2 regions of the Pseudomonas sp. EA_35y_Pfl2_R5 genome follow, and region 2 is predicted to be linked to the other one. Evidence: predicted binding sites of a transcription regulator. Region 2 holds the regulator's gene; the other holds the start of a gene.
What was found. Region 2 encodes sigma-54, which starts transcription at its own class of promoters, with help from an activator protein. Its sites were predicted from a motif close to ANTGGCATNNANNTTGCTNT; they were not measured.
Positions count from the first base shown of each region.

Region 1: a site for sigma-54 is predicted at 4,501-4,520, ahead of flgB (flagellar basal body rod protein FlgB). Genes of this name have one in related genera too.

Region 1 covers NZ_CAXAOW010000002.1:233,168-239,301, reverse strand. Annotated here, with positions in the region: gene argF (ornithine carbamoyltransferase) at 1-215, opposite strand, end outside; gene AACX99_RS05025 (molybdopterin oxidoreductase family protein) at 525-2,633, shown strand; gene grxD (Grx4 family monothiol glutaredoxin) at 2,752-3,078, shown strand; gene bfr (bacterioferritin) at 3,291-3,761, opposite strand; gene AACX99_RS05010 (bacterioferritin-associated ferredoxin) at 3,957-4,175, opposite strand; gene flgB (flagellar basal body rod protein FlgB) at 4,569-4,976, shown strand; gene flgC (flagellar basal body rod protein FlgC) at 4,992-5,435, shown strand; gene flgD (flagellar hook assembly protein FlgD) at 5,461-6,129, shown strand.
Region 2 covers NZ_CAXAOW010000007.1:618-6,751, reverse strand. Annotated here, with positions in the region: gene AACX99_RS13655 (KpsF/GutQ family sugar-phosphate isomerase) at 1-370, shown strand, start outside; gene AACX99_RS13650 (KdsC family phosphatase) at 370-909, shown strand; gene lptC (LPS export ABC transporter periplasmic protein LptC) at 917-1,486, shown strand; gene lptA (lipopolysaccharide transport periplasmic protein LptA) at 1,473-2,015, shown strand; gene lptB (LPS export ABC transporter ATP-binding protein) at 2,018-2,743, shown strand; gene AACX99_RS13630 (RNA polymerase factor sigma-54) at 2,881-4,395, shown strand; gene hpf (ribosome hibernation-promoting factor, HPF/YfiA family) at 4,589-4,897, shown strand; gene ptsN (PTS IIA-like nitrogen regulatory protein PtsN) at 4,913-5,386, shown strand; gene rapZ (RNase adapter RapZ) at 5,389-6,134, shown strand, end outside.

The sequences.
Region 1 (6,134 bases), on a different contig from region 2:
ATGGCCTGGCCGCCGAGTTGAATCATCCCGGCTTCGAACGACAGGCGGGTGCGGGTCGAGGCCTTCTCGAAGATCATGCCCAGCACGCGATTCTTAAGCGGCTCGAACAGTACGCCGCGGTTGCGCAAGTCCTTCAGCTCCATGCCGCGGCGGATCAGGCTCACCAGTTCGTCCGGTGTGCAATCCATCAGCGAGAGAAAGTGTCTTGCGCTCATCGTTAACTACCTTTTGACAGCAGGGCGCAGGTTCAATGGCCTAGTTAAATAGAAGAAACGGCAGAACCTACGGCTGGGGGGCCGCACTATGCGACGAAACGGGGAAGTCGCGATCTTATAAGCAAACGCCGATCAGGCGCAAACTGCCTGCCGTACCTGGATGCGCCGAGCGGGGGACAATATCCCTATATCCGCTGACCTGATGCCGCGCAATTCACGTAGCGAACCCTGCTGGTGCAGTCTCCGAACAGCCGCCATAGTCATGCTTTACGGTGCTTGGAGCATCGAATCAAAACAAGAGGCCCGGCCATGACCAAGACCCTCCATCACCGTGCATGCCATCTTTGCGAAGCCATCTGTGGCCTGAGCATTGAAACCGAAGTGCAAGACGACGGTTCCACGCAGATCCGCTCGATCAAGGGCGATGCCCAGGACAGCTTCAGCCGCGGCCATATCTGCCCCAAGGCCGTTGCCTTGCAGGATATCCAGAACGACCCAGACCGCCTGCGCCAGCCCATGCGCCGCGTCGGCAATGAGTGGCAGGCCATCGGCTGGGATGAAGCCTTCGAACTGGTGGCCGAGCGTCTGAGCGTGATCCAGACGCAGCATGGGCAGAACGCCGTGGCGGTCTATCAGGGTAACCCGAGCGTGCATAACTACGGCCTGATGACCCACAGCAACTACTTCCTCGGCCAGCTGAAAACCCGTAACCGTTATTCCGCGACCTCGGTCGATCAGCTGCCGCATCACCTGACCAGCTACCTGATGTACGGCCATGGCCTACTGATCCCGATTCCGGATATCGACCACACGGACTTTATGCTGATCCTTGGCGGCAACCCGCTGGCTTCCAACGGCAGCATCATGACCGTGCCGGACGTGGAAAAGCGGCTGAAGGCCATCCAGAAACGCGGCGGCAAACTGGTGGTGGTCGACCCACGCCGTAGCGAGACTGCGGCGATTGCTGACCAGCATGTATTCGTCCGCCCTGGTCAGGATGCTGCGCTGCTGTTCGGCCTGCTCAACACCTTGTTTGAAGAAAACCTTGGCCGTGCCAGTCACCTGGCGGTCGAAGGACTGGATGAAGTGCGTCAGGCGATTGCCGGTTTTACTGCCGAAACCATGAGCGCCCGCTGTGGCGTACCGGCGCAAACGATTCGCCAGTTGGCGCGGGACTTTGCCGTTGCCGAATCGGCGGTGTGCTATGGCCGCATGGGTGTGTCGACCCAGGCCTTCGGCACGCTGTGTCAGTGGCTGGTGCAGCTGATCAACCTGGTAACCGGCAACCTCGATCGCGTCGGTGGTGTGCTCTGCACCGAGCCAGCCGTGGATCTGGTGGCCTCGACTTCCGGTGGGCATTTCAATCGCTGGCAGAGTCGCGTATCCGGCTTGCCGGAGTACGGCGGCGAATTGCCGGTGTCGGCCCTGGCCGAGGAAATGCTCAGCGAGGGTGAAGGGCAGGTGCGTGCGCTGGTTACGGTCGCTGGCAATCCGGTGCTGTCCACGCCCAATGGTCGGCAGCTGGAGCAGGCGCTGGATGGCCTGGAGTTTATGCTCAGCATCGACTTCTACATCAATGAAACCACCCGCTATGCCGATCTGATCCTGCCGCCGACCGGGCCGCTGGAGCACGACCATTACGACACCACCTTCAATATGTTCGCGGTGCGCAATGTCACCCGCTTCAATGAGGCAGTGCTGGCCAAACCGGCGGGCGCGCTGCATGACTGGGAAATCTTTGTCGGCCTGGCCAAGGCCTTTGCAAACAAGACCGGCGTAGAACTCAAGCCGACCATGGCACCTGAGCAGATGATCGATATGGGTCTGCGCATTGGTACTTACGGCGACAAGTCGGAACATAAGCTGTCTTTGGCTGCGCTGCGCGAGCATCCGCATGGACTCGACCTGGGCGCGCTCAAGCCCAACTTGGTCGGGCGCCTGAAAACTGCCAACAAGCAGATTCAGGCTGCGCCGGCGGTGATCATGGCCGATCTGCAGCGCTTTGCCTCGCAGCCTACCGCCAAGGCTGATGAGTTGCTGCTGATTGGCCGGCGCCACGTGCGCAGCAATAACTCCTGGATGCACAACTATCACCGCCTGGTTAAGGGCAAGCCGCGGCATCAGCTGTTGATGCATCCGGCGGATCTAAACCAGCGCGGACTCACTGATGGCCAGTTGGTGCGTGTGCGTTCGCGGGTCGGAGTCATCGAGGTAGAGGTGGCCGCCAGTGAAGACATGATGGCTGGCGTGGTTAGCCTGCCGCATGGCTGGGGTCATGCGCGGCCTGGCGTGAAAATGAGCATCGCCAGCGAGCAGCCAGGCGCCAGTGCCAATGATCTGACCGATGAGCGTCAGCTCGACAGTCTGTCGGGCAATGCGGCGCTCAATGGGGTGCCTGTTGAGGTCGAGGCTGCTTAACAGAGCCGCGCAACCGACGGAAGCGGCAGGGAAGGCCGAGCATTACGCTCGGCTTTTCGCTACAATGCCGCCACCGTGCCGACCCGTGAGTCGGGTAAGTTAAGTCCTGAGGTGCCCAATGGATATCATCGAAACCATCAAAGAGCAGATCGCCGCCAACACGGTTCTGCTGTACATGAAAGGCTCGCCGAACGCTCCGCAGTGCGGCTTTTCCTCCAAAGCTTCACAGGTAGTGATGGCCTGTGGCGAGAAATTCGCCTATGTCGACATCCTGCAAAACCCAGAAATTCGCGCCAACCTGCCTAAATACGCCAACTGGCCAACCTTCCCGCAATTGTGGGTAGGTGGTGAACTGGTCGGCGGCAGCGACATCCTGGTCGAGATGTTCGAGAAGGGTGAACTGCAGAGTCTGATCAAGGGCGCTGTGCAGAAAGCCGACGCTTAATTCGGCTGCACATAAACAACAAACCCCGCCAAGTGCGGGGTTTGTTGTTTATGGAGCGGCGTTATGCGCGGCAGAACCTGTTGGCGATCTTGCGAGCTAGAGTCCTGCAAGGCAAAAACAGGCGAGGAAGCGGAGTGTACTTTTGTACATGAGCATTCCGAGTCTGTTTTTAACGACGCAGGGCCGACGCGTAGCTGATCGTAAGCAGGTTCTTATTCGTCCATCTGCGACTGCAGATAGTTCTGCAGGCCCACGGCCTGGATAAGGCTGAGCTGGGTTTCCAGCCAGTCGATGTGGTCTTCTTCGGAGCAGAGGATTTCTTCCAGTAGTTCGCGGCTGGCGTAGTCGCCGATGCTTTCGCAGTAGGCAATCGCCGCTTTCAGGTCGATATGTGCCTTGTGTTCGATCTTCAGGTCGCACTCAAGCATTTCCTGGGTGTTTTCCCCTATCAGGATTTTGCCGAGATCTTGCAGGTTGGGCAGACCCTCAAGGAAGAGGATGCGCTTGATCAGCTTATCCGCATGCTTCATCTCGTCGATCGACTCGTGGTACTCGTGCTCGCCCAGCTTCTTCAGGCCCCAGTCTTCATACATGCGGGCGTGTAGGAAGTACTGGTTGATCGCGACCAGCTCGTTACCGAGGATCTTGTTCAGATGCTGGATGACCTTCTTGTCGCCTTTCATATCTGCGTCTGCCTTGCAGGGGAGTTAGCGTTAAATTTTGAGCCGATGGTTTTCAGCTGTCAAACCTAAGTATTTGAATTTAAAGTTAAAATTAATATGAATACGAATGCTTAAGTTCTGCACTTTGGCGCTAAGGTATTGAATTTCAGGCATAAAAAAACCGGACATCAGGTCCGGTTTTCTCTATCGCTAAATTCAGGCTGCAACAAAACTTGCTGGATAGGCCATGACGGCCTGGCTGCTCTGCACTTCATTCAGGGTGTCACGTACCACTTGCTTGGCCAGGCATGCACATTTGCCGCATTGACTGGCAACGCCGAGGGTGGCGCGCACATCACGATAGCTGCAGCAGCCTTCATATATGGCTTCGCGGATCTGACCGTCAGTAACACCTTCGCAGAGACACACGTACATGATTAAGGCTCGTGGCAGGGCAGTGGCTAATGCGAAGGATACTAATGCTAATGAGAATGCTTGTCAAAACTGTGTGCTACTGATTAAGAATTGCCTGACGGGCGGTGCTGGCGTGTATTTGATGACGACACGCGCGGCGATTGCCTGTGCTGAGCAGTCGTTGCAATGCAGTTTTTGCTGAATCTTGCGGCAGGGTTGCCGGGCGAGTGGCAATAGGCAGAAACCGCTTGCCGCTTGCTTGCCTACAGGCGGAAAACGCTTGCCGCTTTGCCGCCTTAATTGATGTTTTTTAAATCTAATTCATTGATAAATAAGCAAAAAATAATATGGCACAGGCATTGCTTATGGTCTTGTACGGAAAACAGTAACGGCAACCGACAAAGGTTTCTGACCATGAGCATCAGTTTTGAACGGGCACTCGGCATACATGAACAGGCATTGGGCTTTCGCGCTCAGCGCGCCGAGGTGCTGGCCAATAACATCGCCAACGCCGACACGCCGCACTACAAGGCGCGTGATCTGCAGTTCGCCAGCGTGCTGGCTGAGCAGAGTGCCAAGGCTCAGCGTGGCCCGGTCAGCCTGAACCGTACTGATAGCCAGCATATACCTGCTGATGGCGTGATTGTCGGTGATGCCAGCCTGGCGTATCGCAACCCGTTCCATCCATCGATTGATCAGAACACCGTTGACCTGCAGATCGAGCAGTCCAATTACGCGGAAAACTCGGTGCAGTTCCAAGCCAGCTTTACCCTGCTCAACAGCAAATTCAAAGGGCTGGTCAGCGCCCTGCGCGGCGATTAATAGGAGCCTGATGCCATGTCACTAGCCAGTGTTTTCAACATTGCCGGAACCGGTATGAGCGCCCAGAGCACTCGACTCAACACCATTTCCAGCAACATCGCCAACGCCGAGACCGTCTCTTCGAGCATTGACCAGACCTACCGCGCGCGTCATCCGGTATTCGCCACCATGTTCCAGTCGGCGCAGAACGGTGATCGCGGTTCGCTGTTCGCCGAACAGGATGAGGCGGGTGTCGGCGTGCAGGTGCTGGGTGTGGTCGAAGATCAGAGCAGTCTGATGCCGCGTTATGAACCGAACCATCCAGCGGCCGATGCCGGCGGCTATGTGTATTACCCCAACGTCAACGTGGTGGAGGAGATGGCCGACATGATTTCCGCCAGCCGGGCCTTCCAGACCAACGTTGAAATGATGAACACCGCCAAGCAAATGCTGCAGCGCGTATTGACCCTGGGTCAGTAAGCCGTCGGATAAGGAGCGCAGACTTATGAGTACTGTTGGCGATGTCAGTGGTTCGGCACTGGATCAATACCAGATCAAGAATGAGACCAGGACAAACAAGGATCTTGGCAAGAATGAGTTCCTCAACTTGCTGGTGGCTCAGTTGAATAACCAGAACCCGCTGGAGCCACAAGGCAATGGCGAGTTTATCGCCCAGCTGGCGCAGTTCAGCCAGGTTGAGGGGATCGAGAAGTTGAACACCAGCATGGGCTCGCTGCTCACCGGTTATCAATCCTCCCAGGCGCTGCAGGCATCTTCGCTGGTCGGGCGCAAGGTGATCATCCCCAGTGACAAGGCCGTGGTCGATACCAGTGAGAGTTTCAAGGCCAGCCTGGTGTTGCCGGCCAGCAGCAGTAACGTCTACGTCAATATCTATGACAAGGCCGGCTCTGCGGTAGGGCGCGTCAATTTGGGCGAGCAGGCGGCCGGTAATGTCAGCTTCATCTGGGACGGCAAGGACTCCAGCGGCAATCTGTTGCCGCCCGGCACTTACAAGTTCGAGGCGCAGGCTACCTACGCAGACGGCACCAAGGGGCTTTACACCATGCTGCCGGCCAACGTCGACAGCGTGACCTTGGGCGGCAAAGAGTTGATGTTGAACCTAGCGGGGCTTGGCAGCGTGCCAATGTCGCAAGTCCAAGTGATCGGTCAGTAACTAAC
Region 2 (6,134 bases):
AAACGTTATGCACGCTGGCGACAGCCTGCCGCGCGTAAAACGCGGCACCTCGCTGCGCGACGCGCTGCTGGAAATGACCCAAAAAGGCCTGGGCATGACAGTGGTCACCGAGGACGATGGTCGCCTGGCCGGGATCTTCACCGACGGCGATCTGCGCCGTACCCTGGACCGCAACATCGACGTGCGCCAGACCATTATCGATGACGTAATGACCGCCCACGGCAAGACCGCCCGCGCGGAAATGCTTGCGGCAGAGGCTTTGAAAATCATGGAAGACCACAAGATCAGCTCACTGGTGGTGATCGACGACAACGACCTACCTGTAGGCGCCCTGAACATGCACGACCTGCTTCGCGCCGGAGTGATGTGATGAGCCTTGACCTGACTAACCCCGACCTACTGCAGCGCGCCCAGGCCATCAAGCTGGCGATATTTGATGTCGACGGCGTGCTCACCGACGGTAAGCTGTACTTTCTGGTCGACGGCAGCGAATTCAAGACCTTCAACACCCTTGATGGCCATGGCATCAAGATGCTGATCAATTCCGGCGTGCGCACCGCGATTATCAGCGGCCGCAAAACCCCCGTGGTTGAACGCCGCGCGCAGAACCTGGGGATTCAACACCTGTATCAGGGCCGCGAAGACAAGCTGGTGGTGCTCGATGAGCTACTCGGCGAACTGGGCCTAGACTATGCACAAGTCGCATACCTCGGTGACGACCTGCCCGATCTGCCGGTGATCCGCCGCGTAGGCCTCGGCATGGCAGTCGCCAGCGCCGACGGCTTTGTTCGCCAGCATGCCCACGGGATTACCCGCGCTCGCGGGGGCGAAGGCGCTGCACGCGAGTTCTGCGAACTGATCATGCACGCCCAAGGCACCCTTGAAGCCGCTCAAGCCGCATACTTATAGGCCAACCATGCCCCGCAAGTTATTCAACATTGCTCTGTTCGCCTTTGTCGCACTGCTGGTCGCAGCCCTCGGCTACTGGAACCTCAGCCCCGAAAGCTTCAACCAGCAGACGCACAGCGCTGCAGCTGAAAGCACCATCGACTTTTACGCCACTAACACCTACACCGTGCAATACCAGGCCGACGGCAAACTGCACTACGAGCTGACGACCGACAAGGTCGAGCACGTCAAGACCAGCGACATCACCCTGATGACCAGCCCGAACATGAACCTGTTCCGCGGCACCGAGCTGCCCTGGAAAATCCGCAGCGAGCGCGGTGAAGTGTCGCCAGGCGGCGTTGAAGTCGAACTGATCGACAAGGTGCGCGTTGAGCGTACAGATGCCAAAGGCCGTCCGACCATCCTCACCACCAGCCGCCTGACCGTATTCCCCGAGAAGGAATATGCGCAGACCCAGCAAGCCGTTAGAATCGACGCGGCCAATGGGGTGACCACGGCAAAAGGAATGAAAGCGTACATGAATGACGGCAGGATGCTCCTGCTGTCCAACGTAAGAGGTCAGCATGAGGCTCGTTAACACCCTCCCCCTACTACTCAGCCTCAGCGCCGCACTCGGAAGTGTCAGCGCCTGGGCACTGCCATCCGACCGCGAACAGCCGATCCGCATCCAGGCCGATAGCGCGGAACTCGATGACAAACAAGGCGTTGCCGTCTATCGCGGCGACGTAGTCATTACTCAGGGCACCATGAAGGTCACTGGCGACACAGTGACCATCACCCAGAATGCCCAGGGCGATGTCGAGGTATTTACCTCGGTCGGCAAGCCGGCCTACTACGAGCAACTGCCGTCAGCCGACAAGCAGATCGTCAAGGCCTACGGCCTGACCATCCAGTACTTTATGGCCAACGAGCGCGTGGTACTGATCGACCAGGCCAAGGTGATTCAGGAAGGCAACACCTTCGAAGGCGAGAAAATCGTCTATGACACCCAACGCCAGATCGTTAACGCCGGCCGCGCCACAGGCACCAACGTCACCGCGCCACGTCCGCGCATCGACATGGTGATCCAGCCGAAGAACAAACCAGCCGACCAGCAGGCGCAGTAATAATGGCCACATTGAAAGCCCAACACCTGGCGAAGAGCTACAAAGGCCGCCAGGTCGTGCGCGACGTTAGCCTGAGCATCGATAGCGGGCAGATCGTCGGCCTGCTTGGCCCCAACGGCGCCGGCAAGACCACCTGTTTCTACATGATCGTCGGCTTGGTACAGGCCGATCAGGGCCGCGTGTTGATCGACGACCTCGATGTTAGCCACCAGCCGATGCATGGCCGCGCTCGCGCCGGCATCGGCTACCTGCCGCAGGAAGCCTCAATTTTCCGCAAGCTCAGCGTGGCCGACAACATCATGGCCATCCTGGAGACCCGCAAGGATCTTGACGGCCCTACACGCCGCAAAGAACTCGAAGGCCTGCTGCAGGAATTCCATATCAGCCATATCCGCGACAACCTCGGCATGAGCCTGTCCGGCGGTGAGCGCCGCCGCGTGGAAATTGCCCGCGCCCTGGCGACTAATCCCAAGTTCATCCTGCTAGACGAACCGTTCGCCGGCGTCGATCCTATTTCGGTAGGCGATATCAAGCAGATCATCCACCACCTCAAGGCCAAGGGTATCGGCGTGTTGATCACCGACCACAACGTGCGCGAGACCCTGGACATCTGCGAAACCGCCTATATCGTCAGCGATGGCCAACTGATCGCCGAAGGTGATGCCGAGACCATTCTGGCTAACCAGACAGTGAAAGAAGTTTACCTGGGGCATGAGTTCAGGCTGTAGCTACAGCTTTTCTCAAGCCGACTGCAGCCAAGGCTAGGCAAAACCTTTAAAGTCAGGCATATAATTTGCTTCCTAGTGGCGCTTTTTGAAAACGCCCTGTAGTGGATTGCGCACGACGCCGGTAAATAAGGTCTGCAATGAAACCATCGCTAGTCCTGAGAATGGGCCAGCAGCTGACGATGACACCGCAGCTGCAACAGGCCATCCGCCTGCTCCAATTGTCTACCTTGGATCTGCAACAAGAGATCCAGGAGGCCTTGGAGTCCAACCCGATGCTCGAACGCCAGGAAGATGGCGATGATTTCGACAATTCGGACCCCATGGCCGATGGAGCAGAAAGCGCCAGCCCCAGCGAACAGCCCGAAGCGCCCTATCAGGAAACCAGCTACCAGGAAGCCACGCAGACCGTGGACAACCTGGAAGAAGGTGATTGGGGCGAGCGTATCCCCAACGAGCTGCCCGTCGACACCGCCTGGGAAGACATCTACCAGACCAGCGCCAGCAGCCTGCCCAGTAGCAGCAACGATGACGACGAGTGGGATTTCACCACCCGCACCTCGAGCGGCGAAAGCTTGCAAAGCCACTTGCTGTGGCAACTCAATCTGGCACCAATGTCGGACAAGGACCGCCTGATTGCCGTCACCTTGATCGACTGCATCAACCAGCAGGGCTATCTGGAAGAAACCCTGGAAGAGGTGGTCGAAGCCTTCGACCCGGAGCTGGACATCGAGCTCGATGAAGTCGAAGCCGTGCTGCACCGCATTCAGCAGTTCGAGCCAACCGGTATCGCCGCGCGCAACCTGGGCGAATGCCTGCTTCTGCAACTGCGTCAGCTGCCAGCAAAAACTCCGTGGCTGAGCGAAGCCCAGCGCCTGGCCAACGACTATCTCGACTTGCTCGGCAGTCGCGACTACAGCCAGCTGATGCGCCGCATGAAGCTCAAGGAAGACGAGCTGCGCCAGGTTATCGACCTGATCCAGAGCCTCAACCCGCGCCCTGGCTCGCAGATCGAGTCCAGCGAGCCGGAATACGTGGTGCCTGACGTCATCGTGCGCAAGCACAACGAGCGCTGGCTGGTGGAACTCAACCAGGAAGCCATGCCGCGCCTGCGGGTCAACGCGCAATACGCCGGTTTTGTGAAACGTGCCGACTCCAGCGCCGACAACACCTTTATGCGCAACCAGCTGCAAGAAGCACGCTGGTTTATCAAGAGCCTGCAAAGCCGCAACGAAACCCTGATGAAGGTCGCCACGCAGATCGTCGAGCATCAGCGCGGCTTCCTCGATTACGGCGACGAGGCGATGAAACCCCTGGTGCTGCACGATATTGCCGAAGCTGTAGGCATGCATGAATCGACCATTTCGCGGGTGACCACGCAGAAATTCATGCACACCCCGCGTGGTATTTACGAGCTGAAATACTTCTTCTCCAGCCACGTCAGCACGTCCGAAGGTGGTGAATGCTCGTCCACCGCGATCCGTGCCATCATCAAAAAACTGGTCGCCGCGGAAAATGCGAAAAAGCCGTTGAGTGACAGCAAGATCGCTGGTTTACTGGAAGCACAGGGCATTCAAGTCGCTCGCCGCACGGTCGCCAAGTACCGTGAATCCCTCGGAATAGCGCCATCCAGTGAGCGCAAACGATTGATCTAAGGCAGCACGAAGAAGGAAGACAACTACTCGTACAGAATATGCCCAGGTCTCGCCTTTTCGCATATGCAGCCATACTGTCAGCATGCAATTAGCGACCGTGCCAGGCTCGTTCTACCAGAGTCTTCCACGCCACAGTGTTCCGGCGGCAGGCCTCTCGCCTGCCTCTTACACACGGCAACAAGGAGAAAGCGGTATGCAAGTCAACATCAGTGGACACCAGCTGGATGTGACCGACGCCCTACGCGACTACATCGCCGAAAAACTCGGCCGATTGGAGCGCCACTTCGACAAGATTACCAACGTGCAAGTCATCATGGAGGTCGAGAAGCTCAAACAGAAAATCGAAGCGACCCTGCACATTGCTGGCGGCGAAGTCGTCGCCAACGCCGAGCATGAAGACATGTACGCAGCCATCGATCTACTGACAGACAAACTCGACCGACAACTCATCAAACACAAGGAAAAACAGCTCGACCGCCAACAGGGCGCTATGGCCCGCTGACGTCGTCTATCTCCTATGATCCGACTTGAAACTATCCTGACCCCCGGCCGTTCCCTGGTGAACGTGCCGGGCGGCAGCAAAAAACGTGTCCTCGAACAGATTGCCAACTTGGTGGCGCGCGAGCTGCCTGACCTGGATGGCCAAGATATCTTCGAAAGCCTGATTGCCCGGGAAAAACTCGGCTCGACCGGTTTCGGTAATGGCATTGCCATTCCGCACTGTCGCCTGCCCGGTTGCACCGCGCCGATCAGCGCCCTGCTGCGCCTGGACTCCGCCGTGGACTTCGACGCCATCGACGGCGCACCAGTGGACCTGCTGTTTGTCCTGCTAGTGCCCGAAGCCGCCACCGATGCTCACCTGGAACTGTTGCGGCAGATCGCCAGCATGCTCGATCGCGGCGATGTGCGTGCCAACCTGCGGCAAGCCGAAAGCAGCGAAGCCCTGTATCAGGTGGTCGTGGACGTACAAAGTCAACTCAACCGAGCCTGAGCATGCGCCTAATCATCGTCAGCGGGCGCTCCGGCTCCGGGAAAAGCACCGCCCTCGATGTACTTGAGGACAACGGCTTCTACTGCATCGACAACTTGCCCGCCGGCCTGCTACCTGAACTGGCCGAACGCGCCTTGCTGCACACCGAGCTGCTGCATCCGCAGGTCGCAGTGTCGATTGATGCGCGCAATCTGCCGAGCCATCTCAAGCGCTTTCCCGAGCTGCTTGAAGAAGTTCGCGCGCGGCACATCAAGTGCGATGTGATCTACCTGGATGCTGACGAAGAAACCCTGCTCAAGCGCTTCTCCGAGACCCGCCGGCGCCATCCGCTGACCAATGAGAGCCGCTCATTGGCTGAAGCCATTGCCGATGAAAGCCTGCTCCTAGGCCCGATTATCGACTTGGCCGACTTGAAGATCGACACCACCCACCTCAACCTCTACCAGCTGCGCGATAGCCTCAAGCTACGACTGCTCAACCAGCCTGAGCCGGGCACCGCGTTTCTGATCGAATCCTTTGGCTTCAAACGCGGCATGCCGGTGGATGCCGACCTGGTGTTCGATGTGCGCTGCCTGCCTAATCCTTACTGGAAGCCGGACTTGCGCGATTATTCCGGGCTTGATCAGCCCGTGGTCGACTACCTCTCGGCCCAGGCCGATGCTGAAGATATGTACCAGGACATCCTCGCCTACCTGACCAAATGGCTGCCACGTTTTGCCGCCAGCAACCGCGCCTACGTCACTGTGGC